3 regions of the Viridibacillus sp. FSL H8-0110 genome follow, and region 3 is predicted to be linked to each of the others. Evidence: a T-box and tRNA genes for the amino acid it is inferred to sense, from the RefSeq annotation. Region 3 holds a T-box; the other regions hold tRNA genes.
What was found. A T-box is a leader RNA that pairs with one kind of tRNA and senses whether it is charged. The one in region 3 lies ahead of leuS (leucine--tRNA ligase), so its partner is inferred to be a tRNA-Leu.
Positions count from the first base shown of each region.

Region 1: it encodes a tRNA-Leu, which carries the amino acid that the T-box ahead of leuS (leucine--tRNA ligase) is inferred to sense. The anticodon was not compared.
Region 2: it encodes a tRNA-Leu, which carries the amino acid that the T-box ahead of leuS (leucine--tRNA ligase) is inferred to sense. The anticodon was not compared.

Region 1 is NZ_JBBOPJ010000001.1:101,353-105,876, forward strand. Features, by position in the region: rRNA gene MHH98_RS00490 (23S ribosomal RNA) at 1-2,442, shown strand, start outside; rRNA gene rrf (5S ribosomal RNA) at 2,571-2,686, shown strand; tRNA gene MHH98_RS00500 (tRNA-Val) at 2,696-2,771, shown strand; tRNA gene MHH98_RS00505 (tRNA-Thr) at 2,789-2,864, shown strand; tRNA gene MHH98_RS00510 (tRNA-Lys) at 2,877-2,952, shown strand; tRNA gene MHH98_RS00515 (tRNA-Leu) at 2,973-3,057, shown strand; tRNA gene MHH98_RS00520 (tRNA-Gly) at 3,083-3,157, shown strand; tRNA gene MHH98_RS00525 (tRNA-Leu) at 3,164-3,252, shown strand; tRNA gene MHH98_RS00530 (tRNA-Arg) at 3,285-3,361, shown strand; tRNA gene MHH98_RS00535 (tRNA-Pro) at 3,366-3,442, shown strand; tRNA gene MHH98_RS00540 (tRNA-Ala) at 3,462-3,537, shown strand; rRNA gene MHH98_RS00545 (16S ribosomal RNA) at 3,685-4,524, shown strand, end outside.
Region 2 is NZ_JBBOPJ010000001.1:375,235-379,758, forward strand. Features, by position in the region: gene MHH98_RS01940 (Tex family protein) at 1-1,561, shown strand, start outside; gene MHH98_RS01945 (SprT family protein) at 1,627-2,082, shown strand; tRNA gene MHH98_RS01950 (tRNA-Asn) at 2,186-2,260, shown strand; tRNA gene MHH98_RS01955 (tRNA-Glu) at 2,264-2,338, shown strand; tRNA gene MHH98_RS01960 (tRNA-Asp) at 2,349-2,425, shown strand; tRNA gene MHH98_RS01965 (tRNA-Gln) at 2,434-2,508, shown strand; tRNA gene MHH98_RS01970 (tRNA-Lys) at 2,528-2,603, shown strand; tRNA gene MHH98_RS01975 (tRNA-Leu) at 2,664-2,750, shown strand; tRNA gene MHH98_RS01980 (tRNA-Arg) at 2,779-2,855, shown strand; tRNA gene MHH98_RS01985 (tRNA-Gly) at 2,881-2,954, shown strand; rRNA gene MHH98_RS01990 (16S ribosomal RNA) at 3,101-4,524, shown strand, end outside.
Region 3 is NZ_JBBOPJ010000001.1:896,874-901,397, forward strand. Features, by position in the region: gene MHH98_RS04520 (CoA transferase subunit A) at 1-605, shown strand, start outside; gene MHH98_RS04525 (3-oxoacid CoA-transferase subunit B) at 625-1,281, shown strand; T-box leader at 1,513-1,728, shown strand; gene leuS (leucine--tRNA ligase) at 1,825-4,239, shown strand; gene MHH98_RS04535 (hypothetical protein) at 4,425-4,524, opposite strand, start outside.

The DNA.
Region 1 (4,524 bases), 800 kb from region 3:
ACCGATAGTGAACCAGTACCGTGAGGGAAAGGTGAAAAGCACCCCGGAAGGGGAGTGAAATAGATCCTGAAACCATGTGCCTACAAGTAGTTAGAGCCCGTTAATGGGTGATAGCGTGCCTTTTGTAGAATGAACCGGCGAGTTACGATTACATGCGAGGTTAAGTTTTAGAAGACGGAGCCGCAGCGAAAGCGAGTCTGAATAGGGCGAATGAGTATGTGGTTGTAGACCCGAAACCAGGTGATCTACCCATGTCCAGGGTGAAGGTAAGGTAACACTTACTGGAGGCCCGAACCCACGTACGTTGAAAAGTGCGGGGATGAGGTGTGGGTAGCGGAGAAATTCCAATCGAACCTGGAGATAGCTGGTTCTCTCCGAAATAGCTTTAGGGCTAGCCTCGTGATAAAGAATCCTGGAGGTAGAGCACTGTTTGAACTAGGGGTCCATCCCGGATTACCGAATTCAGACAAACTCCGAATGCCAGTGATTTATGCACGGGAGTCAGACTGCGAGTGATAAGATCCGTAGTCAAGAGGGAAACAGCCCAGACCACCAGCTAAGGTCCCAAAGTAATTGTTAAGTGGAAAAGGATGTGACGTTGCTTAGACAACCAGGATGTTGGCTCAGAAGCAGCCATCATTTAAAGAGTGCGTAATAGCTCACTGGTCGAGTGACGCTGCGCCGAAAATGTATCGGGGCTAAACAATTCACCGAAGCTGTGGATGGACATCTTAGATGTCCGTGGTAGGAGAGCGTTCTAAGTGCTGTGAAGTCAGACCGGAAGGACTGGTGGAGCGCTTAGAAGTGAGAATGCCGGTATGAGTAGCGAAAGACGGGTGAGAATCCCGTCCACCGAATGACTAAGGTTTCCTGAGGAAGGCTCGTCCGCTCAGGGTTAGTCGGGACCTAAGCCGAGGCCGATAGGCGTAGGCGATGGACAACAGGTTGATATTCCTGTACCACCTATTTACCATTTGAGCAATGGGGGGACGCAGTAGGATAGGGTAAGCATGCTGTTGGTTATGCATGTTCAAGCAGTGAGGCGTGAAATGAGGCAAATCCCATTTCTATAACGTTGAGCTGTGATGACGAGGACGTATGTCCGGAGTTCCTGATTTCACACTGCCAAGAAAAGCCTCTAGCGAGGTAAAAGGTGCCCGTACCGCAAACCGACACAGGTAGTCGAGGAGAGAATCCTAAGGTGTGCGAGAGAACTCTCGTTAAGGAACTCGGCAAAATGACCCCGTAACTTCGGGAGAAGGGGTGCTCTAGTAGGGTGAAAGCCCGAGAGAGCCGCAGTGAATAGGCCCAGGCGACTGTTTAGCAAAAACACAGGTCTCTGCAAAACCGTAAGGTGACGTATAGGGGCTGACGCCTGCCCGGTGCTGGAAGGTTAAGAGGAGTGCTTAGCGCAAGCGAAGGTGCGAATTGAAGCCCCAGTAAACGGCGGCCGTAACTATAACGGTCCTAAGGTAGCGAAATTCCTTGTCGGGTAAGTTCCGACCCGCACGAAAGGCGTAACGATCTGGGCACTGTCTCAACGAGAGACTCGGTGAAATTATAGTACCTGTGAAGATGCAGGTTACCCGCGACAGGACGGAAAGACCCCGTGGAGCTTTACTGTAGCCTGATATTGAATTTTGATACATCTTGTACAGGATAGGTAGGAGCCAGAGATTCCGGAGCGCCAGCTTCGGAGGAGGCGTTGGTGGGATACTACCCTAGATGTATTGAACTTCTAACCCATGCCCCTTAGCGGGGTAGGAGACAGTGTCAGGCGGGCAGTTTGACTGGGGCGGTCGCCTCCTAAAGAGTAACGGAGGCGCCCAAAGGTTCCCTCAGAATGGTTGGAAATCATTCGTAGAGTGTAAAGGCATAAGGGAGCTTGACTGCGAGACCTACAAGTCGAGCAGGGTCGAAAGACGGGCTTAGTGATCCGGTGGTTCCGCATGGAAGGGCCATCGCTCAACGGATAAAAGCTACCCCGGGGATAACAGGCTTATCTCCCCCAAGAGTCCACATCGACGGGGAGGTTTGGCACCTCGATGTCGGCTCATCGCATCCTGGGGCTGTAGTCGGTCCCAAGGGTTGGGCTGTTCGCCCATTAAAGCGGTACGCGAGCTGGGTTCAGAACGTCGTGAGACAGTTCGGTCCCTATCCGTCGTGGGCGTAGGAAATTTGAGAGGAGCTGTCCTTAGTACGAGAGGACCGGGATGGACACACCGCTGGTGTACCAGTTGTTCTGCCAAGGGCATCGCTGGGTAGCTATGTGTGGACGGGATAAGTGCTGAAAGCATCTAAGCATGAAGCCCCCCTCAAGATGAGATTTCCCATTACGCAAGTAAGTAAGATCCCTCAAAGACGATGAGGTAGATAGGTTCGAGGTGGAAGTGTGGCGACATACGGAGCTGACGAATACTAATAGATCGAGGACTTAACCAAATTTTACTTAACAAACTTCAATGTAATTTATCCAGTTTTGAGAGAACAAGAAAAACTTATTAAAAAAGTTTAAAAAACACTTGCTTTTAGCTAAGTGAAGTGATATAATAATTCTTGTCTTAAAATAGTCTAGTGACGATAGCAAAGAGGTCACACCCGTTCCCATGCCGAACACGGAAGTTAAGCTCTTTAGCGCCGATGGTAGTTGGGGGTTTCCCCCTGTGAGAGTAGGACGTTGCTAGGCGAATAATATGGAGGATTAGCTCAGCTGGGAGAGCACCTGCCTTACAAGCAGGGGGTCGGCGGTTCGATCCCGTCATCCTCCACCATTTTTCAAATAAACATTGCCGGTGTAGCTCAGTTGGTAGAGCAACTGACTTGTAATCAGTAGGTCGAGGGTTCGACTCCTTTCGCCGGCACCATTCATTTTATTTGAGCCATTAGCTCAGTTGGTAGAGCATCTGACTTTTAATCAGAGGGTCGTAGGTTCGAATCCTACATGGCTCACCATTTTTTAAAAAACATTATATGCGGGTGTGGCGGAACTGGCAGACGCACTAGACTTAGGATCTAGCGCCGCAAGGCGTGGGGGTTCGACTCCCTTCACCCGCACCATAATTTTTAAGTTTATCAGCATATTGCGGAAGTAGTTCAGTGGTAGAACACCACCTTGCCAAGGTGGGGGTCGCGAGTTCGAACCTCGTCTTCCGCTCCAAAATATGCCGGGGTGGCGGAACTGGCAGACGCACAGGACTTAAAATCCTGCGGTAGGTGACTACCGTACCGGTTCGATTCCGGTCCTCGGCACCATTTCTTTTAATTTAATACAAGTGATAATATATGCGCCCGTAGCTCAATTGGATAGAGCGTCTGACTACGGATCAGAAGGTTGTGGATTCGACTTCTGCCGGGCGCGCCATTAACGGGAAGTAGCTCAGCTTGGTAGAGCACTTGGTTTGGGACCAAGGGGTCGCAGGTTCGAATCCTGTCTTCCCGACCATTATTACTTATACCCATACGGGGCCTTAGCTCAGCTGGGAGAGCGCCTGCCTTGCACGCAGGAGGTCAGCGGTTCGATCCCGCTAGGCTCCACCATATATATCTTATGAACCTTGAAAACTGAACATGCAAGACGTTAATCAATAAATGTTTTTGAACATCAACTCTGTTGGTGGATCAAAACAAAAATAGATATCATCTTCGGATGATACGCTAGCAAAGCTAATGAGCTTTCAAACTACTTTTATGGAGAGTTTGATCCTGGCTCAGGACGAACGCTGGCGGCGTGCCTAATACATGCAAGTCGAGCGAATGATGAAGAAGCTTGCTTCTTCTGATTTAGCGGCGGACGGGTGAGTAACACGTGGGCAACCTACCTAGTAGATTGGGATAACTCCGGGAAACCGGGGCTAATACCGAATAATCCATTTTGTCACATGGCAAAATGCTGAAAGGCGGTTTCGGCTGTCACTACTAGATGGGCCCGCGGTGCATTAGCTAGTTGGTGGGGTAACGGCCTACCAAGGCAACGATGCATAGCCGACCTGAGAGGGTGATCGGCCACATTGGGACTGAGACACGGCCCAAACTCCTACGGGAGGCAGCAGTAGGGAATCTTCCACAATGGACGAAAGTCTGATGGAGCAACGCCGCGTGAGTGATGAAGGTTTTCGGATCGTAAAACTCTGTTGTAAGGGAAGAACAAGTACGTTAGTAACTGAACGTACCTTGACGGTACCTTATTAGAAAGCCACGGCTAACTACGTGCCAGCAGCCGCGGTAATACGTAGGTGGCAAGCGTTGTCCGGATTTATTGGGCGTAAAGCGCGCGCAGGTGGTTTCTTAAGTCTGATGTGAAAGCCCACGGCTCAACCGTGGAGGGTCATTGGAAACTGGGAGACTTGAGTGCAGAAGAGGAAAGTGGAATTCCAAGTGTAGCGGTGAAATGCGTAGAGATTTGGAGGAACACCAGTGGCGAAGGCGACTTTCTGGTCTGTAACTGACACTGAGGCGCGAAAGCGTGGGGAGCAAACAGGATTAGATACCCTGGTAGTCCACGCCGTAAACGATGAGTGCTAAGTG
Region 2 (4,524 bases), 520 kb from region 3:
AGTCTATGAAATGTACTATGAATATGAAGAACCAATTAATAAAATTGTTCCTCATCGCATACTAGCTATTAATCGTGGTGAAAAAGAAGACATTTTGAAAATCAATATAGCTGTACCAGTAGAGCGTGTACATCAATTGATGTGTACAGAATGGATTCCGCGTACATCCTCACCAGCAGCCAAACAAGTTGAATTAGCCGTTGAAGATGCATACAAACGATTAATTCAGCCTTCAATTGAAAGAGAATTGCGCGGAGAGTTGACGGAGAAGGCAGAGGCTCAAGCAATTCATATTTTCTCTGAAAATTTACGTAACCTACTATTACAACCTCCATTAAAAGATCGCTTTGTATTGGGACTTGACCCAGCATATCGAACGGGTTGTAAATTAGCTGTAGTGGATGACATGGGTAAAATGCTTGAAATCTCTGTTATCTATCCACATCCGCCAAAAGCGGATCCAGTGCAATCCAAGAAGGTATTCAAGGACATATTGCAAAGGTATCCTATATCTATTATCGCTATTGGTAATGGGACAGCCTCCCGCGAGTCAGAGCAGTTTGTAGCAGAATGTTTGAAAGAATTAAATAGTGAAACAGCATTTGTTATTGTTAATGAAGCTGGAGCAAGTGTGTATTCCGCATCGGAAGTAGCACGGGATGAGTTTCCGGATTTACAAGTTGAACAACGTAGTGCTGTTTCGATTGCGAGAAGATTACAAGATCCGCTGGCTGAGCTTGTGAAAATTGAACCGAAGGCAGTAGGTGTTGGGCAATACCAGCATGACGTATCTCAGAAAAAGCTTGCAGACTCTTTAACATTTATCGTTGAAACAGCTGTTAACCAAGTAGGTGTAGATGTGAATACTGCATCATCTTCACTTTTACAATATGTTTCAGGGTTATCAAAAACAGTAGCAGAAAACATTGTTAAAGTCCGTGGTGAAAATGGGAAGTTTACAGCTCGTACACAGTTGAAGAAAATTCCGCGTCTGGGGGCTAAAACGTATGAACAAGCAATCGGTTTCTTACGAATTTCTGAAGCGAAAAACCCGTTAGATGCAACGGGTATTCACCCAGAAAGTTATGACCTTGCAAACCAACTACTTGAAGTTGCTTCTATTAAGAAGGAACAGCTAGGTACAACAGAAGCTGAAAAAGCGCTAGCAAACTTAGATATTTCAACTTTGAGCTCCCAGTTGGATATAGGTGAAGTAACGTTAAAAGATGTCATTGATACATTGATGAAACCTTCACGTGATCCACGCGACGCTTTCCCGCAACCATTATTAAAGAAAGATATTTTGAAAATGGAAGATTTGCAATCAGGAATGGAGATGCAAGGGACGGTACGCAACGTAGTGGATTTCGGTGCATTTGTCGATATCGGTGTTAAACAAGATGGTCTTGTCCATATTTCTAAATTAAAAAACGGCTATGTAAAACATCCTTTAGATGTAGTAGCTCTTGGCGACATCGTAACAGTATGGGTAGAAAAGATTGAAAAGGATAAAGGGAGAATTGCCTTAACGATGCTTCCCCCAACAAAACAAATCGATTAAAATAGCAGGAAAATAAACCTCGCTTTAAAGCGAGGTTTATTTTATAGAAGAAAGGGAAGGATAATATGACAGATAAAGAGCTACAAAACCTTGTAATAGAAATCTCTATAAATGTATTCCATAAATCATTTAGACATCAAGCTTATTTTAATAAGCGATTACGCTCTACAGGCGGTAGATACTTATTACGATCTCATAATATAGAGATTAATCCGAAAGCGTTTGAAAAGTTCGGTATTCAAGAAGTAGAAGGGATTATTCGTCATGAGCTATGTCATTATCATCTTCATATAGAAGGAAAGGGGTATAAACATCGGGATGCAGATTTTCGGTTTCTATTAAAAGAAACTAATGCTCCTAGATACTGTTCTAACTTAACAGAGATAACGGGGAAGAAGTCTAATAAAAGTTATACTTATATATGTATAAAATGTGGTACAAACTATGATAGAAAAAAAAGAATGAACCCCGCAAAATACCGTTGTAGCAAGTGTTTAGGGCACATTAAACAAATTGGTTGAAAGTTTTTTTAGAAAAATGCTTGACCTTTTCAAAATACCTGTCTATAATAATAAAAGTCGACAAGGTGATGACGACAAAATGTAACGAAATGCAACATATTTTTCCGAAGTAGCTCAGTGGTAGAGCATCCGGCTGTTAACCGGACGGTCGTAGGTTCGAGTCCTACCTTCGGAGCCATATGGCCCCTTGGTCAAGCGGTTAAGACACCGCCCTTTCACGGCGGTAACACGGGTTCGAATCCCGTAGGGGTCACCAATCTTTATATGGTCCGGTAGTTCAGTTGGTTAGAATGCCTGCCTGTCACGCAGGAGGTCGCGGGTTCGAGTCCCGTCCGGACCGCCATTTATTTTTGGGGTATAGCCAAGCGGTAAGGCAACGGATTTTGATTCCGTCATGCCCTGGTTCGAATCCAGGTACCCCAGCCATTTTCATTATTTTAGCTACGAGTCATTAGCTCAGTTGGTAGAGCATCTGACTTTTAATCAGAGGGTCGCAGGTTCGAATCCTGCATGACTCACCATTTTAACTTGACATTATGTTTTAAGGTGATATAATATAACCTACATGTTTCAATTAAAATGCGGCCGTGGCGGAATGGCAGACGCGCTAGGTTGAGGGCCTAGTCGAGGTTTACTCGGTGGAGGTTCAAGTCCTCTCGACCGCACCAAACACTTATAATATATAATATACGATATGCGCCCGTAGCTCAATTGGATAGAGCGTCTGACTACGGATCAGAAGGTTGTGGATTCGACTTCTGCCGGGCGCGCCATATTTTTTAAAAACATAATATTAATGCGGGTGTAGTTTAGTGGTAAAACCACAGCCTTCCAAGCTGTTGTCGAGAGTTCGATTCTCTTCACCCGCTCCAATATAATTTATGAACCTTGAAAACTGAACATGCAAGACGTTAATCAATAAATGTTTTTGAACATCAACTCTGTTGGTGGATCAAAACAAAAATAGATATCATCTTCGGATGATACGCTAGCAAAGCTAATGAGCTTTCAAACTACTTTTATGGAGAGTTTGATCCTGGCTCAGGACGAACGCTGGCGGCGTGCCTAATACATGCAAGTCGAGCGAATGATGAAGAAGCTTGCTTCTTCTGATTTAGCGGCGGACGGGTGAGTAACACGTGGGCAACCTACCTAGTAGATTGGGATAACTCCGGGAAACCGGGGCTAATACCGAATAATCCATTTTGTCACATGGCAAAATGCTGAAAGGCGGTTTCGGCTGTCACTACTAGATGGGCCCGCGGTGCATTAGCTAGTTGGTGGGGTAACGGCCTACCAAGGCAACGATGCATAGCCGACCTGAGAGGGTGATCGGCCACATTGGGACTGAGACACGGCCCAAACTCCTACGGGAGGCAGCAGTAGGGAATCTTCCACAATGGACGAAAGTCTGATGGAGCAACGCCGCGTGAGTGATGAAGGTTTTCGGATCGTAAAACTCTGTTGTAAGGGAAGAACAAGTACGTTAGTAACTGAACGTACCTTGACGGTACCTTATTAGAAAGCCACGGCTAACTACGTGCCAGCAGCCGCGGTAATACGTAGGTGGCAAGCGTTGTCCGGATTTATTGGGCGTAAAGCGCGCGCAGGTGGTTTCTTAAGTCTGATGTGAAAGCCCACGGCTCAACCGTGGAGGGTCATTGGAAACTGGGAGACTTGAGTGCAGAAGAGGAAAGTGGAATTCCAAGTGTAGCGGTGAAATGCGTAGAGATTTGGAGGAACACCAGTGGCGAAGGCGACTTTCTGGTCTGTAACTGACACTGAGGCGCGAAAGCGTGGGGAGCAAACAGGATTAGATACCCTGGTAGTCCACGCCGTAAACGATGAGTGCTAAGTGTTAGGGGGTTTCCGCCCCTTAGTGCTGCAGCTAACGCATTAAGCACTCCGCCTGGGGAGTACGGCCGCAAGGTTGAAACTCAAAGGAATTGACGGGGGCCCGCACAAGCGGTGGAGCATGTGGTTTAATTCGAAGCAACGCGAAGAACCTTACCAGGTCTTGACATCCCAATGACCGCTCTAGAGATAGAGTTTTCCCTTCGGGGACATTGGTGACAGGTGGTGCATGGTTGTCGTCAGCTCGTGTCGTGAGATGTTGGGTTAAGTCCCGCAACGAGCGCAACCCTTGATCTTAGTTGCCATCATTTAGTTGGGCACTCTAAGGTGACTGCCGGTGACAAACCGGAGGAAGGTGGGGATGACGTCAAATCATCATGCCCCTTATGACCTGGGCTACACACGTGCTACAATGGACGATACAAAGAGTCGCTAACTCGCGAGGGTATGCTAATCTCATAAAATCGTTCTCAGTTCGGATTGTAGGCTGCAACTCGCCTACATGAAGCCGGAATCGCTAGTAATCGTGGATCAGCATGCCACGGTGAATACGTTCCCGGGCCTTGTACACACCGCCCGTCACACCAC
Region 3 (4,524 bases):
TTGGTATTCCAGAGCAACTCATTCTAGCTTTAGTTGAAAAAGAAGTGAAAGACTTAACAATCATTTCTAACAATTGTGGCATTGATGATTGGGGACTTGGATTACTGCTACATAAAAAACAAATAAAGAAAATGATCGGTTCTTATGTAGGAGAGAATAAGGAATTCGAGCGTCAGGTACTATCTGGTGAAATTGAGGTAGAACTGACACCACAAGGCACACTAGCCGAGAAAATTCGTGCTGGTGGAGCAGGGATTCCAGCATTTTATACACCTGCGGGAGTGGGGACTCCTATTGCAGAAGGGAAGGAAACACGCATATTCGATGGTAAGGAATATGTCTTAGAAGAAGCCTTACGTGCAGACTTTTCATTAATAAGAGCAGCTAAGGCAGATCGTTTTGGTAATTTAATTTATAACAAAACAGCACAAAACTTTAATCCAATCATGGCTGCGGCAGGACTTTTTACGATTGCAGAAATAGAGGAATTAGTGGAGCCGGGGGATATTGACCCGAACCAAGTTCAGACGCCGAGCATTTACGTACAAGGCCTAGTTCAGGCGAAGCAGGAAAAAAGAATTGAACGCTTAATGATTCGTTCTTAAAGAAAGGGGACTTTGAGATATGAATGTAAGAGAAATAATAGCACGTCGTGCGGAGCAGGAAATTGCTGACGGGAATTATGTCAATTTAGGAATTGGTATGCCAACATTAGTGGCTAATTATATAGCTCCAAATAAACAAGTAATTTTACAATCAGAAAATGGATTATTAGGAATTGGGCCATATCCAACAAAGGATGAGGTAGATCCTGATTTGATAAATGCAGGGAAAGAAACGGTAACAACTATTCCTGGCTCTGCTTTTTTTAGCAATGCTGAATCATTTGCTATGATCCGCGGAGGGCATATTGATGTAGCCATTTTAGGTGGAATGGAAGTATCTGAAACAGGTGACTTAGCTAATTGGATGATTCCAGGTAAAATGATTAAAGGTATGGGCGGAGCAATGGACTTAGTACATGGCGCGAAGAAAATTATCGTAATAATGGAGCATGTAGCAAAGGATGGCTCTGCTAAGATTAAAAAGACTTGTGAGCTACCGTTAACAGGAAAGTCCGTTGTCGACAAAATCATTACTGATCGAGCTGTCATTGATGTAACACCTACAGGACTGGTATTAAGAGAAGTATTTGAAGGGTATACAGTAGAAGAAGTTGTTGCGGCTACTGGGGCCAATCTAAATATTGAAAATGTTCAGGAAAATGTAGTAGTAAGATAAGTATATTCTAAATAAAAAAGAAAGGCATAAGTAGGGTATGCCTTTCTTTTTTTACTTTAAAATAAAACGCGTATTATTGATATTCTTTTCTTTACATATATATATAGTAGAAATCGAACCTTTTACATATTATAAAAAACACTCATATTGAATATCTTAACCCTTTTATTTACAATGATTTTTAAATTGCTTGTCATTTTGGCTCAATTCGATTAGAATTAGATTCAATATAACAAGACTATGATAAGGAATAGTAAATTTATTTGATTTTCAAGAGAGCTAGCGGGTGGTGTGAGCTAGTAAATGGATAAATTGAACTCGCCTTGGAGTCTGCAATGGTGAATACAAGTGTAACCAAAGCCGTTTTCCGCGTTAAGGAGTCAAGTTGAGTGTAATACACTAATTTGGGTGGTACCGCGGGAACCTTTTTAAGCTCTCGTCCCTTTTTCTAGGGACGGGAGTTTTTATTTTGTCTAAAATATAGGAATATTATGACAATGTAAAAGGCGAAACTTGTTTTATTATTTTAAGGAGGAGAAATCATTGAATTTCAATCATCAAGAGATCGAAAAGAAATGGCAATCGTATTGGGCAGAACATAATACATTTAAAACTGTCAATGATGAATCAAAGCCAAAATTTTATGCACTAGATATGTTCCCTTATCCATCAGGAGCGGGTCTACATGTTGGACACCCTGAAGGATATACAGCAACAGATATTTTAAGTCGTTTCAAGCGTATGCAAGGCTATAATGTCCTTCACCCAATCGGTTGGGATGCATTCGGACTACCTGCTGAACAATATGCTTTAGACACGGGTAATGATCCTGCTGAATTTACAGCAAAAAATATTGCGACATTTAAACGTCAAATTCAAGAACTTGGCTTTTCATATGACTGGGATCGTGAAATCAATACAACAGATCCAAGCTACTATAAATGGACTCAATGGATTTTCGTCCAATTATACAAAAAAGGCTTAGCTTATATTGATGAGGTAGCTGTTAACTGGTGCCCAGCACTTGGTACAGTACTTGCCAATGAAGAAGTAATTGATGGTAAATCAGAACGTGGTGGACACCCTGTTGAACGCCGTCCTATGAAACAATGGATGCTGAAAATTACTGCTTATGCTGATCGTTTAGTCGACGATTTAGAAGAAGTAGATTGGCCAGAAAATATTAAAGATATGCAACGTCACTGGATTGGTCGCTCTGAAGGTGCAGAAGTGGCATTCACAGTAGATGGTACAAATCAATCGTTCCGTGTATTCACAACACGCCCGGACACATTATTTGGTGCTACTTATGCAGTACTTGCCCCTGAACATAAACTAGTAGCTGAAATTACAACAGATGCACAAAAAGCAGCAGTTGAAGCATACTTAGACGAAGTGAAAATGAAATCAGATCTTGAACGTACTGATCTTGCAAAAGAAAAAACTGGTGTCTTCACAGGCGCTTATGCAGTTAATCCGATTAATGGTGAAAAAATGCCGATTTGGATCGCGGACTATGTACTTGCAACATATGGTACAGGAGCAATCATGGCTGTTCCTGCTCACGATGAACGTGACTACGAATTTGCAAAACAATTCGATTTACCAATCGTTGAAGTTGTAGCTGGTGGAGATATCGAAAAAGAAGCTTACGCTGGAGAAGGTAAACATGTTAACTCTGGATTCCTTGATGGTTTAGGCAAAGAAGAAGCTATTGCTAAAGCGATTGAATGGTTAGAAGAAAAAGGCGTAGGTGAAAAGAAAATTTCTTATCGTTTACGCGACTGGTTATTTAGCCGTCAACGTTATTGGGGAGAGCCGATTCCAGTTATCCATTGGGAAGATGGCGAAGTAACAACGCTTGATGAATCAGAACTACCACTTATTTTACCTAAAACAGATGATATCCGCCCAAGTGGAACAGGAGAATCACCACTTGCGAATATTGAAGAGTGGGTAAATGTAGTTGACCCTGTAACAGGTAAAAAAGGTCGTAGAGAAACAAATACTATGCCACAATGGGCTGGTTCAAGTTGGTACTTCCTGCGTTATATCGATCCAACAAATGATGAAATGCTAGCGGATCCAGAATTATTAAAACGCTGGTTACCAGTTGATATTTACATTGGTGGTCAAGAGCACGCTGTTCTGCATTTACTATATGCTCGTTTCTGGCATAAAGTATTGTACGATCTAGGTGTTGTACCAACTAAAGAGCCTTTCCAAAAATTATTTAACCAAGGGATGATTTTAGGAGAAGGTAATGAAAAAATGTCTAAATCAAAAGGGAATGTAGTAAACCCTGATGATATCATTGCGAGCCACGGTGCAGATACACTTCGACTTTACGAAATGTTCATGGGCCCACTTGAAGCATCTATTCCATGGTCTGAAAATGGCCTTGATGGAGCGCGACGCTTCTTAGATCGTATCTGGCGTTTATTTATCAATGAAGATGGATCATTATCAGATAAAATCCAAGCTTCAGAAGATACTACTTTAGAAAAAGTGTATAACCAAACAGTGAAAAAAGTAACTGAAAACTACGAGCATATTCGTTTCAACACGGCTATTTCACAAATGATGGTATTCATCAATGATTGCTACAAAGCAGATGTCGTGCCAACAGCTTATGCTGAAGGCTTCGTTAAAATGTTAGCGCCAATTGCTCCTCACATTGCAGAAGAATTATGGGCGAAATTTGGTAAAGAAGAAACATTAACATACGCTGCATGGCCAACATTTGATGAGTCAAAATTAACTGACGATGAAATCGAAGTAGTAGTGCAAGTAAATGGTAAAGTAAAAAACAAAATTTTAGTAGCAAAAGACGCATCTCGTGAGGACTTACAAGAAATTGCATTAGCAGATGAAAAAATTGCAGAACTACTTGCAGGTAAAGAAATTAAGAAAATTATCGCTGTTCCTGGGAAACTTGTGAATATTGTAGCGATTTAAGCTTCACCAATTAATACTTCTGCTATTTAGCAGTTTAACCATATCTTCTCTTTAAAATGGAGAGAAGATGTGGTTTTTTCTTTTTTTAATAGCGCAAGGAGTACTGGGGTTTCAAATTTAGTCCGCACAAAAATACACAGTTTCAATTTTGCGAAATTGAAGCTGTGTATTATTAATTGATTAATTTACAAATCTCTCTGAATCGAACTTTTTCCTAAACCCATAAAAAAATCAATGAAATAAGCGATAGCGATTAAAATATGAATGGCCCACCCAAGGATAGGA